One region of the Modicisalibacter sp. 'Wilcox' genome, then DNA from elsewhere that is predicted to be linked to it. Evidence: predicted binding sites of a transcription regulator. Region 1 holds the regulator's gene; each other region holds the start of a gene.
The links. Region 1 encodes sigma-54, which starts transcription at its own class of promoters, with help from an activator protein. Its sites were predicted from a motif close to TGGCACNNNNNTTGCTNT; they were not measured.
Positions count from the first base shown of each region.

Region 2: a site for sigma-54 is predicted at 2,725-2,742, ahead of hmpA (NO-inducible flavohemoprotein). Genes of this name have one in related genera too.
Region 3: a site for sigma-54 is predicted at 3,711-3,728, ahead of ytfE (iron-sulfur cluster repair protein YtfE). Genes of this name have one in related genera too.

Region 1 is NZ_WNXF01000012.1:42,213-48,989, reverse strand. It holds gene rapZ (RNase adapter RapZ) at 1-724, opposite strand, end outside; gene ptsN (PTS IIA-like nitrogen regulatory protein PtsN) at 771-1,259, opposite strand; gene raiA (ribosome-associated translation inhibitor RaiA) at 1,271-1,579, opposite strand; gene G7A98_RS11855 (RNA polymerase factor sigma-54) at 1,695-3,104, opposite strand; gene lptB (LPS export ABC transporter ATP-binding protein) at 3,219-3,944, opposite strand; gene lptA (lipopolysaccharide transport periplasmic protein LptA) at 3,967-4,482, opposite strand; gene lptC (LPS export ABC transporter periplasmic protein LptC) at 4,482-5,066, opposite strand; gene G7A98_RS11835 (HAD hydrolase family protein) at 5,071-5,628, opposite strand; gene G7A98_RS11830 (KpsF/GutQ family sugar-phosphate isomerase) at 5,670-6,650, opposite strand.
Region 2 is NZ_WNXF01000010.1:5,376-12,152, reverse strand. It holds gene G7A98_RS10390 (NnrS family protein) at 283-1,479, opposite strand; gene hmpA (NO-inducible flavohemoprotein) at 1,493-2,674, opposite strand; gene G7A98_RS10380 (tellurite resistance/C4-dicarboxylate transporter family protein) at 3,259-4,317, shown strand; gene G7A98_RS10375 (restriction endonuclease) at 4,327-5,298, opposite strand; gene G7A98_RS10370 (DEAD/DEAH box helicase family protein) at 5,353-6,777, opposite strand, start outside.
Region 3 is NZ_WNXF01000024.1:6,031-12,807, forward strand. It holds gene G7A98_RS16025 (Y-family DNA polymerase) at 1-627, shown strand, start outside; gene G7A98_RS16030 (DUF411 domain-containing protein) at 1,530-1,970, shown strand; gene norR (nitric oxide reductase transcriptional regulator NorR) at 2,090-3,613, opposite strand; gene ytfE (iron-sulfur cluster repair protein YtfE) at 3,779-4,435, shown strand; gene G7A98_RS16850 (methyl-accepting chemotaxis protein) at 4,514-5,653, shown strand; tRNA gene G7A98_RS16050 (tRNA-Ser) at 6,086-6,173, opposite strand; gene G7A98_RS16055 (YiiD C-terminal domain-containing protein) at 6,267-6,773, opposite strand.

The DNA.
Region 1 (6,777 bases):
TGCTGGCCTGGTAGGCCGGCAGCCAGCGATCGAGCCAGGTGTGGACATCGTCCTGCATGGCGATGACGTCGGGGTAGCCCTCGAGAAAGTCGACGATCTCCGGGTCGCGGCCGTTGAACTGGCGAAGCCGGGGGTCCCAGTAGGGGTTGGGCAGGCAGCGGGCGTCGAAGACGATATCGGCATCGAGTGGTACGCCGCGCTTGAAGCCGAAGGACTCGAAGGTCAGGGTGAGCTGGCCGCTGCGGTGATGGGCGACCTGTTCGGCGATGCGTCCACGCAGCTCGTGCACCGACAGCTGGGAGGTGTCGATGACGAGGTCGGCGAGGTCACGGATGCCCGACAGGGCCTGCTCCTCGGATTCGACGGCTTCCGCCAGGGTCATCTCGGTGTCCCGGGTCAGCGGGTGGCGGCGCCGCGTGGCCGAGTAGCGCTCGAGCAGGATCTTGTCCTCGGAGGTCAGGTAGACCACCTGACAGTCGAGGCCGCGGGCGCGCAGGGTCTCGAGCAGCCCGGGAAATCGCTCGAGGGCGGTGGGCACGTTGCGGGCATCGATGCTCACGGCGATGCTGGAGCGGCGGGCATCGTCCTGACGGAGTTCGTCGATCAGGGGGTCGAGGAGCATGGCCGGCAGGTTGTCGATGGCATAGAAGCCCAGGTCCTCGAGGGCCTGAAGCGCGATCGACTTGCCGGAACCGGAACGACCGCTGATGATCACGAGCTGCATCGCGGCGGCTCTCCTGATGGCGGTGAAACGCGAGACACGGATCCGGCTACCCGGGTGTCTCGCCGGGGGCGTTTTCCTGGCGGCGGATGGCCTCGAGCAGTATCTCGTAGAGTTCGCGCTGGCTCTCGCTGCGACGCAGGCGGGCGCGGATGGTGGCATCGTTCATGATGCCGGCCACCTGGCCCAGCAGGGCAAGGTGGGTGTCGTCCGCCTCCTCGGGCACCAGCAGCACGAAGATCAGGTCGACCGGTTCGCCGTCGACGGCATCGAAGTCGATGGGTTCCTGCAGCTTGAGGAAGCCGGCGATCGGTGCCTTGCAGTGTGGGTTGCGCGCATGGGGAATCGCCACGCCGTTGCCGATCCCGGTGCTGCCCAGCCGCTCGCGGCCGATCAGGCGGCTGAAGACTTCCTGGCTGTCCAGGCTCGGCGTGTTCTGCGCGATGAAGGTGCTGAAGAATTCCAGCACGCGCTTCTTGCTCCCCCCGGGCACCGCGAAGAGCGTGCGCTCGGGGGGCAGGATGGCTTCCAGTGTCATGATGGGCGGAGTCAGCGAGCCCCGGCGCCTTGCGCGCGGGCCTGAGCCTTTTCCTTGTGCTTGACGAGTTGGCGATCGAGCTTGTCGGCGAGGGCGTCGATGGCGGCGTACATGTCGCCGTTCTCGGCTTCGGCGTGCAAGTCGGCACCGGCAGCGTGGAGGGTACAGGCAGCCTGGTGACGTTCCTTCTCGATCGAGAGGGTCACCTGAACCGTCGTGATGTTGTCGTAATGGCGCTCGAGACGCGTCAGTTTCTCGTTGACGTAGTCACGCAATGCATCCGTCAGTTCGACGTGATGGCCGGTGATGTTCGCTTGCATGGACACGCTCCTGTTCCGGCGGGTGGTGGCTCGATTGTAACCCTTTTTGCAGCTTAGCAAACCCCCGGGAGACGCCGATAGGCAGATGCGTCGACGCTGGTGTCCGAGGGCCTTTTCAGGCTAGTCGCTTGCGCTCGCTGGAGGAAGGGATACCCATGGCCTCGCGGTACTTGGCGACGGTGCGGCGGGCCACCTTGATGCCGTCCGCGGCCAGCAGGTCGACCAGCTTGCTGTCCGAGAGCGGCTTGCGCGGAGGCTCCTCGCCGATCAGCTTCTTGAGCCGGGCGCGGATGGCGGTGCTGGAGTGGGCGTCGCCCTCGCCGCCGACATGGCTCGAGAAGAAGTACTTGAGCTCGAAGACACCGCGCGGCGTGTGGATGAACTTCTGGGTGGTCACCCGGGAGATGGTGGATTCGTGCATCTCCACCGCCTGGGCGATATCGGCCAGGATCAGGGGCTTCATGGCCTCCTCGCCCTGGTCGAGGAAGTCCAGCTGCCGGGTCATGATCTCGCGTCCCACCTTGAGCAGGGTGTCGTTGCGGCTGGAAAGGCTCTTGATCAGCCAGCGTGCCTCCTGCAGGTGCTGCTTCATGAAGGTGTTGTCGTCGCTCTTGTCGGCGCGGCGGATCAGGGCGGCATAGTCGGGCTGGATGCGCAGGCGGGGCAGCGCCTCGGGGTTGAGTTCGATGCGCCAGCCGTCGCGGGTGCGGCGCGCCAGCAGGTCGGGGATCACGTAGTCGTTGCCGGAGGCGTCGAAGGCCTGGCCGGGGCGCGGGTCGAGGGTGCGGATCAGCGCGATCACGCTGTCGAGCTGGGCGTCGTCGAGCCGCAGCCGGCGCTTGAGCAGCTTGCGGTCGTCGGCGGCCAGTGCCTCGAGGAACTGCCGGACCAGCCGTCGGGCCTGGGGCAGCAGAGGGGTGTCGTCGGGCAGGACGCCGAGCTGCAGCAGCAGGCATTCGCGCAGATCGCGGGCCAGCACGCCGGTAGGGTCGAACTGCTGCAGGCGCATCAGCACCGCTTCCACCTCGGGGGCGCGCAGGCCCGCGAGCCCCTGGGCACGCAGGCCGTCGACGAGGGCGTCGACCGGATCGGTCAGGTAGCCGTCGGCATCGACCGCGTCGATCAGGGTCTCGGCGATGAGGATTTCGCGCTCTCCCAGGCCGGCCATGGCAAGCTGCCAGGCGAGGTGATCCTGCAGGCTTTCGCCGGCGGCATTGCGCTCGAGGTCCGGCCCCTCGTCGCTGCGCCCGCCGGAAGCAAAGTCCTGATAGGTGTCGGACCAGTCACTGTCGACGGCCAGTTCATCGGGGATGTCCTGGTTCCAGTCGTCCTCGGCCGCTTCGCTGACCGCGGTCTCGCCGAATTCCTCCTCCATCTCCAGCATGGGGTTGGACTCGAGCGCCTGCTGAATTTCCTGGCGGAGGTCCAGCGTCGACAGCTGCAGCAACTGGATGGCCTGCTGCAGCTGGGGCGTCATGGTCAGCTGCGTGCCGACCCTGAGCTGCAACGTGGGTTTCATAGCCATGACATGCCTACTTCGCTGACGGATTCGGGGATACCGTATCCCGGCCCCTCTTGCCTTGCAAGTAAATAAGCAATAAGTGTGCCACAAGGTGGCGGGCGCGGTGCGCCCTGCGGGCTAGAGCCGGAATTCGTGGCCCAGGTAGACCTCGCGGACCTTTTCACTGGCCAGGATCGCCTCGGCGCCGCCTTCGGCGATGATCTGGCCGTCGCCGACGATGTAGGCCTTGTCGCAGATGTCCAGGGTCTCGCGGACGTTGTGATCGGTGATCAGGATGCCGATGCCGCGGTCGCGCAGCTGGCGGATGATGCTCTTGATCTCGCCCACCGAGATGGGGTCGACGCCGGCGAAGGGTTCGTCGAGCAGGATGAAGGCCGGCTCGGTGGCCAGCGAGCGGGCGATTTCCACGCGACGCCGCTCGCCGCCGGACAGGCTCATGCCCGGATTGTCGCGGATGTGGCCGATATGGAACTCCTCGAGCAGCTGCTCGAGCTGCGCCCGGCGGCCCGCCCTGTCGAGGTCCCGGCGGGTCTCGAGAATGGCCATGATGTTGTCGGCCACCGACAGCTTGCGGAAGATCGAGGCTTCCTGGGGCAGGTAGCCGATGCCGGCGCGGGCACGCTGGTGCATGGGCGCACGGCTCAGGTCCAGGTCGTCGATCGCCACCTCGCCGGCATCGGCACGCACCAGGCCGACGATCATGTAGAACGAGGTGGTCTTGCCCGCTCCGTTGGGGCCGAGCAGGCCGACGATGCTGCCCTGGCCGATGGTCAGGCTGATGTCCTGGACCACACGGCGGCTCTTGTAGCTCTTGGCGAGATGGCGGGCGACAAGGGTCTTCATGCTATTCCTCGAAGCGGCGGGTTCACGGCGACGACTTGGGTGTCAGGGTCATGCGCACCCGCTGGCCATCGCTGCCCTGCGCGCTGGAGCGGGCCTGGACCTTGCGGCTGTCGAGGTAGTACTCGACGTAGGCGCCGTTGAAGGTGTCCCGGGCCTTGTGAAGCTCGGCGTTGCCGATCAGCTCGACCCGGCGCTCGCCGGCATGGTAGACGACGGTGTTGCCCCAGCCCTTCACCAGGGGCTCCTTGGGAGCGGGGCGCTGCTCCAGGTAGGCGCGCTGCTTGTCGCCGGTGGCGGTGACCTGGGTCACCTCGCCCTGGTCGTTGCGTTCGATCTCGACGCGTTCGGCCTCGAGCACCATGCTGCCCTGGGTCAGGTTGACGTCGCCGGTGTAGACGGCGGTGCCGGCACGATCATCGAGATCCAGGCGATCCGCCGCCACGTTGATGGGTTGCCGGGCATCGCTTTCCAGCGCCGAGACGCCGGGGGCGAACAATGCCAGTGCGGTCAGGCCGAGGCCGGCAAGATAGGGGCGCATCAGGTTCCTCCCTGTGGGCTGATCGGCGGATGAAAGCCCTGAACGTCGCCGTTCAGGCGCATGCGGCCGGTGTCGATCCAGGCGTCGAGCCGGTCGCCGCTGGCGTGCTGCCGGTGCTGGCGCAGCGTGGCACGGCTGTCGCTCCAGGCGTGGTAGGTGTCGGCATCGTAGTGGAGCACGTCGCTTTCCACCTGCCAGCCTTCTTCCGGAGCCTGCAGCTTGGCGTCGCCGACGAGCACCAGCGGGTTGCCGCCGGCCTCCAGCCTACCCTTGTCGGCGGTGGCAAGCCAGGTGCGGCCCTGCTTGTCGTCCAGCCGGGCTCGGGGCGTTTCCAGGCGAGTGATGTCATCGTCCGGGGTGTGCGCCAGGCGCGGGGTGGTCAGGTGCTGGTAGGCCCGGCCCGTGGCATCGAAGCGGGTCAGGCGGGCATTTTCCAGATAGTAGTCCGGCTCGCCGGTCTCGCCGGTCGGCACCGGACCGGGCAGGCCTACATCGCGCTGGTCGATGAGCGTCAGCACGCCGCCCAGGCCCACCAGGAGCAGGACCAGCAGCAGGGTGGAGAGGCGTCGGCGCGACAGGGTCATGGCGTCAGCCCTGGCCGTGGAGGTAGGTGTCGAGTACCGACGCCCAGTGTCCCTGCAGTTCGAGCAGGCCATCGCAGATCTCGCGGACCGCGCCGTGCCCGCCGCTGCGGGCGGTGACCCAGTCGGCGTGGCGGCGGATGTAGTCCGGGGCGTTGGGCACGCTGATGCCCAGACCGGCGCGCTGGATGGGGGCCAGATCGGGCAGGTCGTCGCCACAGTAGGCTGCCTGCTCCCAGCTCAGCCCTAGCTTGTCGAGCAGCTGGCGCAGCAGGTCGAGCTTGGCGTCGTTGCCCTGATAGACGTGCTCGATGCCCAGTGCGGCGGCGCGGCGGCTGACCATGGACGAGGTGCGCCCGGTGATCAGGGCGATCTCGATGCCCGCCTGGCGCAGCAGCTTGATGCCCTGGCCGTCCTGGGTGTGGAAGCTCTTGATCTCCTGGCCGTCGGACTGAAAGTGCAGCCGCCCGTCGGTCATCACGCCGTCCACGTCGAGGGCCAGCAGCCTGACGCGGCGGGCGCATTCCACGAGGCGCGGGTGATTGAGGCGCGGATCCAGAACCATGGCGTTCTCCTCCTGTCGGTGGGCGGGGTGCGGGGCTCGGCTCAGATGACGCCGCTGGCCAGCAGGTCGTGCATGTGCAGGGCGCCGATCGGGCGCTCGTCGGCATCGACCACCGCCAGGGCGGTGATGCGATTGTCCTCCATCAGCTTGACGGCCTCGGCGGCCAGCACCTCGGCGCGGATGCGCTTGCCGCCTCGCGTCATGACGGCATCGACGCTCAGGTCATGCAGGTTGGCGTGCTGATCGAGGGTGCGGCGCAGGTCGCCGTCGGTGTAGACCCCGCAGAGCCGGCCGTCGGCATCGATCACGCAGGTGAAGCCCAGCCCCTTGCGGGTGATTTCCAGCAGGGCGTCGCGCAGCGGGCTGCCCAGCGTCACGCGCGGCAGCCGCTCGCCGGTGTGCATGAGGTCCTCGACCTTGAGCAGCAGTCGGCGGCCGAGGCTGCCGCCGGGGTGCGACAGGGCGAAGTCCTCGGCGGTGAAGCCGCGGGCCTCGAGCAGGGCCACCGCCAGGGCGTCGCCCAGCGCCAGGGCGGCGGTGGTCGAGGCGGTGGGGGCGAGATCCAGGGGGCAGGCCTCGCGGGACACGCCGGCGTCGAGGTGCGCCTGGGCGTAGCGGGCCAGCGTGGAGCCGGGGCGGCCGGTCATGCTGATCAGCGGGGTTCCCATGCGCTTGAGCAGCGGCAGCAGGGCCGTGACCTCGGCCGTCTCGCCGGAGTTCGACAGGGCGAGCACCACGTCGCGCGGGGTGATCATGCCCAGGTCACCGTGGCTGGCCTCGCCGGGGTGCACGAAGAAGGCCGGCGTACCGGTGCTGGCCAGGGTGGCGGCGATCTTGCGAGCGACATGGCCGGACTTGCCCATGCCGGTGACCACGACGCGCCCCTGGCAGGTCAGCATTAGGCGGCAGGCCGTGTCGAAGTCGTCCGAAAGCTTGCCCTCGAGCGCGGCGATGGCCTGCTGTTCGATGTGCAGGGTGCGGCGGGCGCTGTCACGAAAGGCGAACTGGGGATCGATGGTCATGACGTCGTCGTGGGTGCCGGTCGGGAGATGGGCGCCCGATACGGGCGTCGCGGATGAACGGTCGCCCATTAAACGGGTTGCGCGGGGGGCTTGCAAGCGCCGTCAGTGGGGTATGGCAACAGTAATA
Region 2 (6,777 bases), on a different contig from region 1:
CTCCCGCAACAACCGCGGCCATGCCGATCAGCCTGACGAGTGGCCTTGCGGGAGGGGATTCATCCCCGTCATCGGGATACCGCTGTCGGGCTCATCGCGACTGAAGTCGCTCCCACAACACCCCCTCCCGCAACAACTGCGGCCATGCCGGCCAGCCTGAGAGGTGGTCTTGTGGTCTTGTGGTCTTGTGGTCTTGTGGTCTTGTGGTCTTGTGGTCTTGTGGGAGGGGATTCATCCCCGACAGCGGTGTCCCGGTGGCGGGTTCATCGCGGAACCAAACAACTAGCCCGGCGCGCCATCGGCGCGCCGGCTGCCCAGCACGGCGACATAGCGCACCAGATACAGGGCCAGCGCCAGGCTCCAGGCGAGGACGGCGATATCCAGCGCCACGGGCCGGGTCTGCGGCCAGATCGCCGGCAGCAGCGCCCGCGCGACACCGGCCAGCAGCATCAGCGCCAGGGCCGTGGCGATGCCGCGCGGCGCGACGAGCGCCCGACCGGTATGTCCCAGTGCCACGCGCGCCATCATCGCCAGCATCATGCCGCCCATGCCGCCCACGGTCAGGGCGTGGACCGCCAGCGACAGGCTCACGAGATTCCAGGCCGACAGCGCCCACATCGTCAGACCCAGGCAGACGAAAGCGTAGCTCAGGTGCAGGCTCCACAGCAGCGGCTCGCGCCAGCCCTGCCAGCCGGCCCAGCGCAGCCCGCGCACGAGGTTGGCGAGCGCCGCCACGCCGGCGACCACGCCCCACACGCCGGCCGGCACGTCGCCACCGACCAGGGCCGCCAGCTGCAGGCCGACCAGTGCCACGACGCCGCCGATCGCCGTCGCCTCGAGCACCAGTGGCCGGCTCGCCTGGGGGCGGTTCAGACGCCGCGCGGTGAAGAAGGGAATCACCCGGCCGCCGAGGATCACCATCAGCAAAGTGATCAGCAGCACCGCGAGGGACTCGCCGCCGTGCAGCAGCCCCGGCGCGCCGCGGAACAGCGCCAGATGCGTGGCCAGGTTGGCCACGGCGAGCAGCGCGAGCACCGGCACGAAGACCAGGTTGCGCCACTGGCGCCGGTGAATCACCGGCCGCGCCAGCAGCACCGCGGCCAGCGGCAGGAAGGCCAGGTCAATGCCCGCCACCCAGGCCGGCGACAGCGCCTGGGGAAAGGCGATCGCCAGCCGCGCCGCCAGCCAGAGCGCGGCAAGCCCCAGCAGCGGCCAGCCGGAAAGCCCCGGCCGGCCGGTCCAGTTCTGCACCGCGGTGAGCAGAAAGCCCACCACCACCGCCGCGGCGAAGCCGAACAGCATCTCGTGGGGGTGCCACCACATCAGCCCGCCGTAGGGGGCGAGCCACACCTTGCCGTTCCACACCCCGCCCCACACCAGCATCGCCACCAGGCCGAACGCCGCGGCGAGCAGGAAGAAGGGGCGAAACGCCAGCCGCCACAGCGGCATGCGGCGCGTCAGGACGGACGATTCGTGCATCGGGCGCTCCCGGTCAGCCGGCCTGCAGCGGCCGCGAGGGGCCGAAGTGTTCGTAATGGCGCCGCTCGCCGGGCACACCCAGGCTGTCCAGGGCGTGATCGACGGCGGTCATGAAGCCCTGTGGCCCCACGAAGTAGCACTCCGGGTCGCCCTCGGGCAGATAGCGCGCCAGCAGCTCGCGATTGACGCGGCCGATGTGGTCGGCTCGATCGTCCTCGTCGCCCCGCTCGTAGAGCGTCACCGAGGTCAGGTGGTCGGCATGCTCGCGGGCCAGCGCCGCCAGTTCCTCGGCGAAGGCGTGGTGGGCGCGCTCCTGGGCGGCATGCAGGTAGACCACCCGGCGCCCCTGCTCCAGCGCCCGGCAGGCCATCGGCAGCATCGGCGTCTGCCCCACCCCGCCGCTGATCAGCATCACCGGTGTCGAGGCCTCGTCGAGCGTCAATTGCCCCGAGGGCTGCAGCAGCTCGAGCGTATCGCCGACATCGAGCCGGTCGTGGAAGTACTCGCTGACCCGGCCGCCCGTCTCGCGCTTGATCGAGATCCGGTAGCTCCTGCCGTTGGGGGTGCCGGACAGGCTGTAGTGACGATAGACAGGCTCGCCGTCGATGGTCAGCCTGACACCGATGAACTGCCCCGGTTCGAAATCCGCCACCGGCCCGCCGTCGACCGGCTCGAGCACGAAGGAGCGGATGACCCGGCTCTCCTGGCGTGTCTCGGCGATGCGGAAGGTGCGCGTGCCCTGCCAGCCGCCGGGGCGCGCGGCGAACTCATGGTAGGCTTCCGCCTCCAGCCCGATCAGCAGGTCGGCCAGCTCCTGATAGAGCGCGCCCCAGGCATCGGCGATCTCGGGGGTCACGGCATCGCCCAGTACCTCGCCGATCGCCGCCATCAGGCATTCGCCGACGATCGGGTACTGGTCGGGCTGAATCCCCAGCGAGACGTGCTTGCTGACCACCGTGGCCAGCACCTCGCGGGCCTGGTCCGGGTCCTTGCGCATCTGCACATAGGCCAGCACCGCACTGGCCAGCACCCGGGGCTGGCCGCCGTCGGCCTGGTGAGCCTGGTTGAACAGCGGCGCCACCTCCGGGTAGCGCTCGAACATCAGCGGATAGAAGCGTTTCGTGATCGCGTCGAGATGCTCGGCCACCACGGGAGCGGTTGCCTCGATCAGGCTTTCCTGCTGGTCCGTCAACATGTTGAACCTCTTTGATGTGTCGATTGGTCAGGCATGGGCCCATTACCGGTGTAGCAACCCATGTGCCCGCCTTCAAAACGGCTGCCCGGATGCGGCACTTTGTCGCGAATCAACCCCAACCAACTGATTTATCAACCATTCAACAATGACCGCAGCACCTGCCGGTAATTCCGCTGCGGCATCTTCCAACCCGGACAGTCAAGATGACAGCCTTTTTACTGTCTTATTGACAGCATTGTCAGGATGACACCCCCCTTGTTCGGCCTTGACCCGCGCGACGTTCACCAGTATCACCAGGCAATTCACGCCAATCGTCAGCCGTGCATGACGCCAGCCCGCTTCGTGCGGGTTGTCGAACGGGGCGACCGGGAAGTCGTGCCCCACTCGCCAGAGTTCGGCTGCCCCGTCCCCCGAGCCATTCACGGGACAAGGCTTCACCTCGGCTCGAGAAGACACTATCCACGCGGCGAAAACGCATCGCCGATGGCGCCGCCTGGACCACTCCGGACCGGCCCCTCTCGGCGGGGTGAGCGATGGCGTCGTCGCCACGGGCAGCTTTTGCAATTCGCAGGGATCTCACCGACATGACAAGACTCGCCCGACTGATCGATCGCACCGCGGCCGACTTCTTTCCCGGCTACTTTGCCGTCGCCATGGCTACCGGCACCCTCTCGATCGCGGCGCATCTTCTGCGGATCGAGGCGATGGCGCGGGCCTTTTTCTACATCAATTGCGCCGCCTATCTGGTGCTTTTCGGCCTGCTTCTCGTCCGCATCATCCGTCACCCTCATCGCCTGATCGCCGACATGCATTCGCATTCACGGGGCCCGGGATTCTTCACCCTGATTCCCGGCACCTGCATTCTCGGCGCGCAGATGCAGCTCATCGCCCACTCGCCGCTCATGGCCGATCTTCTTCTCGGCCTCGGCATGTTGCTGTGGGTGGGAGTGATGTACTGGTTCTTCATCGCCGTCATCGTGCACCCGAGAAAGCCCAGCCTGCGCAACGGCATCAATGGCTCCTGGCTTCTCGCCTCCGTGGCGACCCACTCGCTGGCCATCCTGTGCACGCTGATCGACTGGCCCAGCGCGTGGCAGACACTCGCCTTGCTGGCCGCCCTGTGCCTGTTCCTGGTCGGCGGCATGCTCTATCTGGTGATCATCCCGATCATCTTCTACCGCCTGACCTTCGTGGCCCTCGACGTGACGCTGCTCTCGCCCCCTTACTGGATCAACATGGGCGCCATGGCCATCGCCACCCTGTCGGGCGCGGGGCTCATGCTCACCCTGCCCACCGTGCCGGCCTTGAGCGACTTCCTGCCGTTCATCCGGGGCATCACGCTGTTCATGTGGGCATCGGCCACGTGGTGGATCCCGCTGCTGCTGGGCCTGTCGGCCTGGCGCTACCTGATCGCCCGCCATCCCCTGCGTTACGACCCCCAGTACTGGAGCATCGTCTTCCCGATCGCCATGTATACCGCCGCCACCGCGCGCCTGGGCGAGGCGCTGGCGATACCGGCGCTGCTCGTGCTGCCCCATCTTTCCCTCTGGGCGGCGCTCGCCGTGTGGGTCGGCACGGCCATCGGCATGCTGACGGCACGCCGGAATCAGCCTGTCCAGGGCAGCAGCAAGGCCGACGACTGAGCGGCGCTCTTAAAGCAACACAGGGGCATCGGAGAGCCCCAGTCGGCTTCGTGTCGCGACAGACAGGTTCTGCCAATGCTCGAAGAGCCAGTCTGAAAAATCATTGCCTCCCATGACCTGAATGCCATCCTTCTCCGCCAGCGCCTCGACACCCTCGTCGACAATGGCCGTCGTGATCAGCCAACGCTGGGCATCGTCATCATCAAGTGCGGCGAGCTGGCGGATGCCGTGAGCCCCGGTAGTGCCCTGATGATGCTTTACTTGAACAAGGAGCTTTGTGGGATTGAACCGGTCCTTCCGGTAAGCTTCGATATCGGCATCGGCAACTCCCTCATAGTGCCGCTTGCTGGGTCGACGGACCTCATACCCTTCCAGCTTCAAAAGCTCCATCACCAGCATTTCCAGCCCATTGCCACCGCCCGCAAGGAAAGTGCTCCCCTGCTGTATACGCTCCAGAAGCGTCTTCTTGAAGGTATTGACCGCTTCGCTGTTTTCGGCTTCATGCTGGCTATTGATGTTGCTGAAACCGCCAGACTCCAGCCGGGAATACAGCGTTTCCAGCTCATCTGAAAACTCATCCAGCGATGCAACGGCCATCCGAATTTTCAGTCGGGTCTCAAGAGCCGTGGAAAGGTCATCGCGAGGTATCCGCTTGACCTTCCCATCCGGGTCGCGCAGGAATGTCGCACCGATCCGGTTCTCCCCATAGCCGACATCCAGGCCGAATCCTTTCTCGCCCGTGGCCCGAGCCAGTAGAATGGCGCGAGGTACGGGGACCACGATCAGGTCACCGGCGCGAATATTGAAGAATCGCCGGATCTGATTGCCCTTCCTGCCGATCTCAATTCCCCGGTCTCGAAACGCCTTCATCAGAGAGTCGGCCGACGCGTGCTCTGAAAAGTTCATCTGCGACCAGCCATAGCCCGCCTGGTCCCCTGCAGTCAGCTCAAGCGGGCTTCTCACCATGACTACCCTTGACACAGCACTTTCCTTTTCGATTTAGAGTAAAACAGGCTTGGAAACGGCCTGAAGCCATTACCTTACGATATCCATCAGCTTGTCATAGGAATCCACCACGTCGTACTTCACCGTCGCCGTGGCGATGGTGTCGAAGAACTCCGTGGCACACTTGATCTTGGCCTGCTCGATTTCACGCAGCTCCAGCGATGACATGCTGCCCTTGGTCTCGGCCACGAAGTAGACGTGTTTCACGTCATTCTCATTGAAGGCGATGGCCCAGTCGGGGTTGTAGTTGCCCACCGGCGTCGGGATGAAGAAGCTCTTCGGCAGCTTGGCGTAGACCACCACTTCCTTGCCGGTGTCGAGCTCTTCGACGAAATCCCGCTCGATCCTGGAGTCGGTCACCACGTAGTCATAGACGTGCCGGTTGGCCTTGTAGGCCCGATCCAGATTATTTTCCGGCTTCTCGAGGGTGAAGATTTCCCGGCTGTGCTGCTCGTTGATGGGGTCGTAGCTGATGTGCTCGACCACCATGCTGGCCTTCTGCTCGTTGATCAGCCTGGCGGCCTGAGCCATGAAGTCTTCGGGGTTCATCGGGTACTGCTTGAAGGTCTTCGGCTGGATTTTCGAGAGAATCGCCGCGACGGTGCGCCGCGTTAGCTGTGTGGCCTCGGCCAGGCGGCCGATCAGGTCGTACTGCACCGCCGAGTGAAGCGAGCCGTCATGCTTGACCCGCTCGCTCTCGTTGACGGTGAAGGCCTGCCCGCTGGTCATGTCCTGGTAGCTGGCTTCCGCCTTCTGCGTGCCGCGCTCCACCTGGTACTCGAGCCGCTTCACGTTGAGTTTCAGGTCCAGATAGCCCACGCATTTCTCGATCAGCTCGTTGGAGTCGAAGCTGACCGAGTAGGCCGCCTTGCGGTTGATGCGCTCCCAGAGCGCCTGAAATTCCTTCTTGTGGAAGTTGTCGTTGAGCGGGTTCAGCTTGGCCTTGCGGCCGTCCTCGATGTGCGGCAGCTGGGCGTTGCTGAAGACGCTGTCGATCAGCTGGAAGACCTGCTGTGCATGGGGCTGTAGCGCCTCCGGCAGCTCGGCTCGGGTGCCGTCCTCCTTGGCCTGGTGGTAGGCCTCGGTGATGTGATCGGCGTTATCCGTGTAGTCGTTCTTGAGCAGGTAGCGGTAGATATCCTTGGCCATGGCGGGCGTGACCTCCACCTCGCCCTCATCCGACACGAGCAGCTTGCCGGTGAAGTAGGCCTCGTCGGCGACCCGCGGGCGTTCGGAGAGCTCATTGCTGATGTCGCGCTGCAAGGCGGTGACGAAGTCCTTGTAACTCTCGCTGGCGACTACCGCCAGCTCGTTGATGTCGTGTACCGTCAGCGGATCGTCCATGCGCTCGCCCAGCTGGTTGACCGCCAGACGCAGGCCGCGCCCCACCTCCTGGCGCCGGGAGATGGTGTTGTCGCTGTGCTTCAGCGTACAGATGACGAACACGTTGGGGTT
Region 3 (6,777 bases), on a different contig from region 1:
GCCCCGCTCTCGCGTACCGTGCTGGAATTGCGCGGCATTGCGGCAATCGAGATGAACGACACCGCTGCAACCAGACAGCGCATCATGACCTCGCGCAGCTTCGGGCAGCTGATCCATGAACTCGGGGAGCTGCGCGAGGCGATTCGACAGCACGCCCAGCGGGGTGCGGAAAAGCTGCGGCAGCAGCGCAGCCTGTGCCGTGCGGTGCAGGTGTTTCTCCGCACCCCTCCCCACCGAGTGGATCTGCCTCAGTACGCACCGAGCCTCGTCATCGAGATGGATCACCCCACCGACGACAGCCGCTTGATCCTGCAGGCGGCGCTGGCTGCGCTCGAGCGCATTCACCGTCGGGGGTATCGGTTCCTGAAGGGCGGCGTGATGCTGCTCGACCTGATCGATGCCGACCATCACCAGCTGTCGCTGCTCGATGCGCCGCAGGGCGATTCCGAGCGGCGACGCAGTGAAGCGCTGATGGCCACGCTGGACCGCCTCAACCGGCACCTGGGACGCGATACCGTGGCCTTCGGCATGCCCCGCCCCGGCGCCGCCTGGCCGCTGCGCTGCGCGAACCGCAGCCACCGCTGGACGACCCGCTGGGCGGAACTGCCCGTGGCGAAGGTCCACTGAGCGTCATGCATGAGCAAAGAAAAGGCCTGCCCCTCTCGGAGCAGGCCTTCAATCGTCGCGCCTCCCTGCAAGCTCACCACAAGCGTCCTGCTCGTGCATCCCTGGCATTGCGAGCGTCCTGTGCCCGTTCTTCCCTGGCCGGCGTCCCTGTCCAGTCCCACCCTACATGCCTTGCCCGGCGGCCTGTAGATAACCCATGTTAAGAAATACGCAAAATGGTTAATTCGTCTTAGTGGATTTGCCACTTTTCCGCCCGACAGGATCACGACGGCCGCCTCGCCCGCGAGCCTGGTGGCGAGGATTGCATCGTCCGGGCGTCTCGGGTTCAATGAGCTCGACGCCTCGGGGAGCCCGCCATGCCATTGCGGACCTGGACATTGCCGAACCGACAGACCCGGCCACGCCTGCTGGCGCTGCCGCTGGTCCTGCTGCTGGTCCTGGTCACGCTCCCCACGAGCCACGCAGCCACGCTTACCTGCCGGAACGACTGTTCCCCGCTTCAGGGCAAGATGCTCGCCCAGGGACAGACGCCGGACATGCAGGCGGACTGCGGCTCGGCTTGTGCGCCTCCCGTGGCCTCGTTACAGCCCGCGGTCACGCCCCCGTTCGCTCGCCCGCTCATGGCCGCCGTCACCGTGAGCGAACATGTCCCCGAGCCCCCGCGTCGCCCTCCCAGAGCCTGAGTTCCCCCGCCCGACAGCCTCTGGCGGCCGGACAAGGCCAACTGGCATCCGCTCACCGGCAGCCGTGTCGCGAGCGCCAGGCTCCGCTCACGATCTCCTGTCGTGCCGTGCCCCATGGCGGTCGGATGAACTGATGCTCCGTGCCGCCCTGCGGCGTCTCGAACCCCACATTACACCCCACATCACAGACTTGTTTATCGTCAACGAGGGTTATCCCGCATGAAAATCACTCTGTCTCGCCTTCTGATCACTACCGGCCTGCTGATGGGCGCCACCAGTGCCAATGCCGCCCTGCCGCACGAAGCCACTCTGTACAAGAACCCGCAATGCGGTTGCTGCGATGGCTACGCCCGTCACCTGGAAGACATGGGGGTCGACGTCACCATCGTCGACGACCGAGAACTCGCCGGAATCAAGAAGGCCGCCGGCGTCCCCTATGGCCTGGGCGCCTGTCACACCGTCAAGATGGGCGACTACACCATCGAAGGCCATGTGCCGCTGGCGGCGGTAAAGGCCCTATTCGAGCAGCAGCCCGAAATCGACGGCATCGGACTGGCCGGCATGCCGAGCGGCACTCCCGGCATGCCGGGGCCGCAGCAGGAACCCTACAAGGTCTACCAGTTCCAGAATCAGGAGGCCTCCCCCTTCATGACGCTGTGACGCAGCCGTAAAACGCCGATGCCCGTCGGCTCGGCTCGCCAACGGGCATCGGCAGGAATGACAATGCCGGCATGATCGGGGGCACGGACGATCCCATCGGTCGGTTGTCGAAGAACCTTCTATTTCAACCCCAGACGCCGGGCCAGCTTGTGCAGATTGCTGGGATCGACCTCCAGGCGGCGGGCGGCCGCTGCCCAGCGCCCCTGGCAGTCCCCGAGAGCCTCGCGAATGGCCCGTCGCTGGGCATGCTCCACGCGCTCGCGCAGGGTGGCCGGAACGGATTCCTCCGTGCGCTCCGGGTCTTCGAGAACGCCTCTCCCGTTTTCCATCAAGGGCAGATCGAGCCACTCCGGCTCCAGCGTCACGATGTCGTCACGCCGAGCGCCCTGGCTCAAGGCCTTGATCGCCGCACGGCTGATCACGTGCTCCAGTTCACGTACATTGCCGGGCCAGTCATAGCGCGACAGCGCCGCCTCCGATTCAGGCGAGAGACGCAGGCTGCGTACCCCGAGCCGGGTACGATTGATCTCCAGGAAGTGGCCGGCCAGTATCAGCACGTCGCTGCCTCGTTCGCGCAGGGGCGGGATCGCCACCGGATAGACCGACAGCCGGTGATAGAGATCGGCACGGAAGCTGCCCTCGCGCACCGCCTCGCCCAGGTGCCGGTTGGTGGCGGCGATGATGCGCACATCGACACGCCGCGGAACGTCCTCTCCCAGTCGCTGGACCTCCCCCTCCTGCAGGGCACGCAACAGCTTGGCCTGGACCGGCAACGACAGTTCGCCCACCTCGTCGAGCAGCAGGGTACCGCCGTCGGCCGCTTCGAAGCGCCCGGCGCGCTCGGCCGTGGCACCGGAGAAGGCGCCCTTCACATGGCCAAACAGCTCGCTCTCGGCCAGCGACTCCGGCAGCGCGGCGCAGTTGACCTGGACCAGCGGCGCGGCGTGACGCGCGGAGCGGCGGTGAAGGCGTCGGGCGAAGAGCTCCTTGCCGACACCGGTCTCGCCATGCAACAGCACCGCAAGGTCCGAAGCGGCCACCACATCGAGCTCTCGCAACAGCCGCTTCAAGACGGCGCTATGGCCGAGGATGTCCCGGGCGTCGGGTACCGCCAGCGGCAGGCCACTCTCCGGCTGGGCCATGCGCAGGGCTCGCAGGTCACGCTCCAGGCGACTGACCCGCACCGCCGCCTCGATCAGCAACGCATAGCGCTCCAGGGCCATCCGATCGGCGGCATCGAAGGTCCCAGCCTCCAGGGCATCCAGCGTCAGTGCCCCCCAGGGCTCGCCCTCGACGTGCAGGCTGACCCCCATGCAGTCATGGACATGCAGCGGCTGGCCGGGCTGCTGCTCCACCAGGCCATCGTAGGGGTCGGGCAGGCCGGCATCGGACGGAAAGAGGGTGGGGCGCCGGCTGGCCAGGATGGTGGCGAGGCGCGGATGCTGGGCCACCTCGAAGCGTCGCCCCAGCGCCTCGCGCACCAGGCCATCCACGGCCACCGGCACCAGTCTGCCCTCCTCCAGGCGCAGCAGACAGACGGCGCCGCAGCAAAATCCCTCGCGCAGGGTTCGCACCAGACGCTGCAGCCGCACGGCGCTGGGCAGATCGGCAACCAGGTCCGCCAGCAGGGTCTCATCGAGCATGGTGATTGATACCTTTAAGGGTTCAATCTACCCTAATCGATCTGGGTATATTTCACCATCCCGGCCTCGAGGCCCCACAAAATGGGCCTCCGCGAACTGGCATGCCGATTGCTAATAAAGAGTACATGCCTTCCCTGCCACACACCCAGCCAAGGAACGACCGCCATGAACCTGATCGAACAGAGCGTCGGCCGCACCGCCCTCACCCTGCCCGGCGCGACCCGGATATTCCACGACCACAACATCGACTTCTGCTGCGGCGGTCGCATCAGCCTGCGCGAGGCCGCCGAGCGGGCGGGCCTGGCCCCCGAGGCTCTGGTCGCCGAGCTCGAAACGCTGGCGAAGGGCGAGAGCGACGAGCGCGACTGGCAGTCGGCCAGCAACGACGAGCTGATCGACCATATCCTGAGCCGCTATCACGACGTTCACCGCCAGCAGCTGCCCGAGCTGATCCGCATGGCACGCCGCGTCGAACACGTTCACGGTAGCCGTGATACCTGCCCTGACGGCCTGGCCGACTTGCTCACCGAGCTCCATCAGGAGATGGAGAGCCACATGCAGAAGGAGGAGCAAATCCTCTTCCCCATGCTGCGCCAGGGCATGGGCGCACAGGCCCGGGACCCCATCGCGGTGATGCGCCAGGAACACGGCGACCACGGCGAACACCTCGAGCGGCTGATGGCACTGACCGACGACATCACCGTCCCGAAGGGCGCCTGCACCACCTGGCGAGCGCTCTATGCCGGACTGCGCGAGTTCCGCGACGACTTGATGCAGCACATCCACCTGGAGAACAACCTGCTGTTCGAACGCGCCGGCTGACACATCCTCCACCGACGGGGGCCCCGCGCCCCCTGTCGGGAAGCCGTGCCCCCTGCCTCAGCCCCATCCGGAGACCGCATGCGATTCTTTCGACGTAGCCCATCGTCTGCTCGAGATGCCACGAATGCCACCACCGACGCGCTGCGCGCCGAGCGCGATCATCTTCAAGCCCGCATCGACACCCTGGAGTCCGAACAGCGGTTGCACCAGCACCTGTTCACCAACCTCACCGGGTTCGGCGACTCCGTGGTCGCCCTGCGCGAGTCCTTCTCGGACCTCTCGGAGCTGCTGAAGGGCAACCGGCAGGTCACCGACTTCACGACCAGCGAATCGAAGCGCAGCCAGGACGCCCTGAATGCCATGGTCGATGAGCTGCGCGCTCTCAATGCCCGCATCGGTCAGGCCGCCGAACAGGTCACCTCGCTGCGCTGCGATGCAGGTCGCATCGACAACTTTGTCACCGTCATCAACGACATCTCCATGCAGACCACCCTGCTGGCCTTCAACGCCAGCATCGAAGCGGCCCGGGCCGGCGATGCCGGCCGTGGTTTCGCGGTGGTGGCCACCGAGGTTCGTCAGCTCGCCCGGCGCACCAACGACGCCACCGACGAGATCGGCGGGTTCAACGGCAGCATTCTGGACCAGGCCGATCAGGTCGACGGCGTGATGGACGACAATGCCCGCAAGGCTGAGCGTCTGAGCGCCGAGGCCAGCCGCGTGATGCAGCGCACCGACCAATTGCTGGAACTGAGCGACGAAAGCAGCCAGGCGCTGGCCTTCTCGGCCATGCTCAGCGAAGTCGAGCTGGCCAACCTGGAAGAGCTGGAAATCAAGCTGGAGGTCTATCGTATCCTCATGGGTCTCTCGGACAAGACGGCCGCGGATCTACCCGACGAAACCCAGTGCGCCCTGGGCCGCTGGTACTATTCGGGAACGGCAAGCCAGCAATTCTATAGTGACACGGACTTTCAGGCGCTGGAGGCACGGCACCGTGAAGTACACCAGCGCGCCATCGAAGCCGTGACCCTTTACCAGGAGGGGCGCATGGATGCGGCAATGGACGCCCTGGCGACGATGGAGTCCGCGAATCTGGATGTCATGAAACGGCTGCGCTACATCATGCGCAAGTATCGTCCGGATATGCACCAAACCAGCCTCGCCACGGCCGAACCGACGTCGGCCACCCCGGTCCCCGACGCATTGCCGGCAGGCGCATGAATGCCCCCAGTCGGTCGGTTCCGGGCGCATGCCATTCGCACCCTCGTCATCTGTGGAGGTCCGGCGGCATATACTCAGGGACACGGCGCTGGAACGCGACGCCTCTCATTCTTGTAGGCAAAATCCTACAGATCTTCATAACATGGGTTATTCATCACCGAGTTTAAATTCGGCAATATCACCCTCGTTGGGCAGGAAGCCCAGCTCAGGGAAGAACGAGCCAGGATGGCTCAGGTTGCCAGGGATGCGCGGGCAGGACGCCCGCGAAAGAGCATCAAGGAAGACGGCGCTCGAAGCGCTCAAGAAAGCCCGATGAAAGCCTGGACTGGCCCGGCCCCTGCCTCAGGGGTCCGGGCTTTCTTTATTGTGGGTAGAGTTGCAGGTACGGAAAAAGAAAAGGCCGCTGGAATCAGCGGCCTTCTCGATATTCTATGGCGGAGGGGGAGGGATTCGAACCCTCGAAGCCTTTCGACTTACACACTTTCCAGGCGTGCTCCTTCGACCACTCGGACACCCCTCCGCAAATTGTCGCCCTGCGCGCCGGCTTGGTTTCGGCGTCAGAACGGCGCATATAGTAACGAGCTAACCCCGCGATTGCAAGCGGTTTTCCGGATCAATCCCGCAGCGGGAGTATGGCGTAGTCGCCCTGCGCTTCCAGGCAGCAGGTATCGCCGACACTCAGCCGTTGCACCAGGGGCAGCCGCCCCTTGCCGCGCTCGGCCAGACGAGCCTGCAAACCATCCACGGCATCCGCTGTAGCGGGACGGCATTCGAGCCGGTAATCGCCGGTCACCGGTGCCAGGTAGCGCTGCTCCGCGCTGGCGACGACCACGTCCTGCGCCCGGCCCTGGCCTCGCAGCCAGAGGGTCGTCCAGCACCAGCCGATCAGCGTGGTCTGTGCCGCCAGCGAGCCGCCGAAGCCGCTGCCCTTGTCGTTGAGGTTGGGCGCGAGGGACAGGTACCAGACCAGGGTGTCGCCCTGCCACGTCATGCGCTTGAGCCCCAGGTGCGCCACCAGCGGGATGGCCTGCTGCAGCCAGTCCTGAAAGGCGTCCAGGTCTTCGGCCTGCGACGTCTCGGGCAGGGGCAGTCGGGGGTAGGGTTGGCCGATTTCGCGCATACGA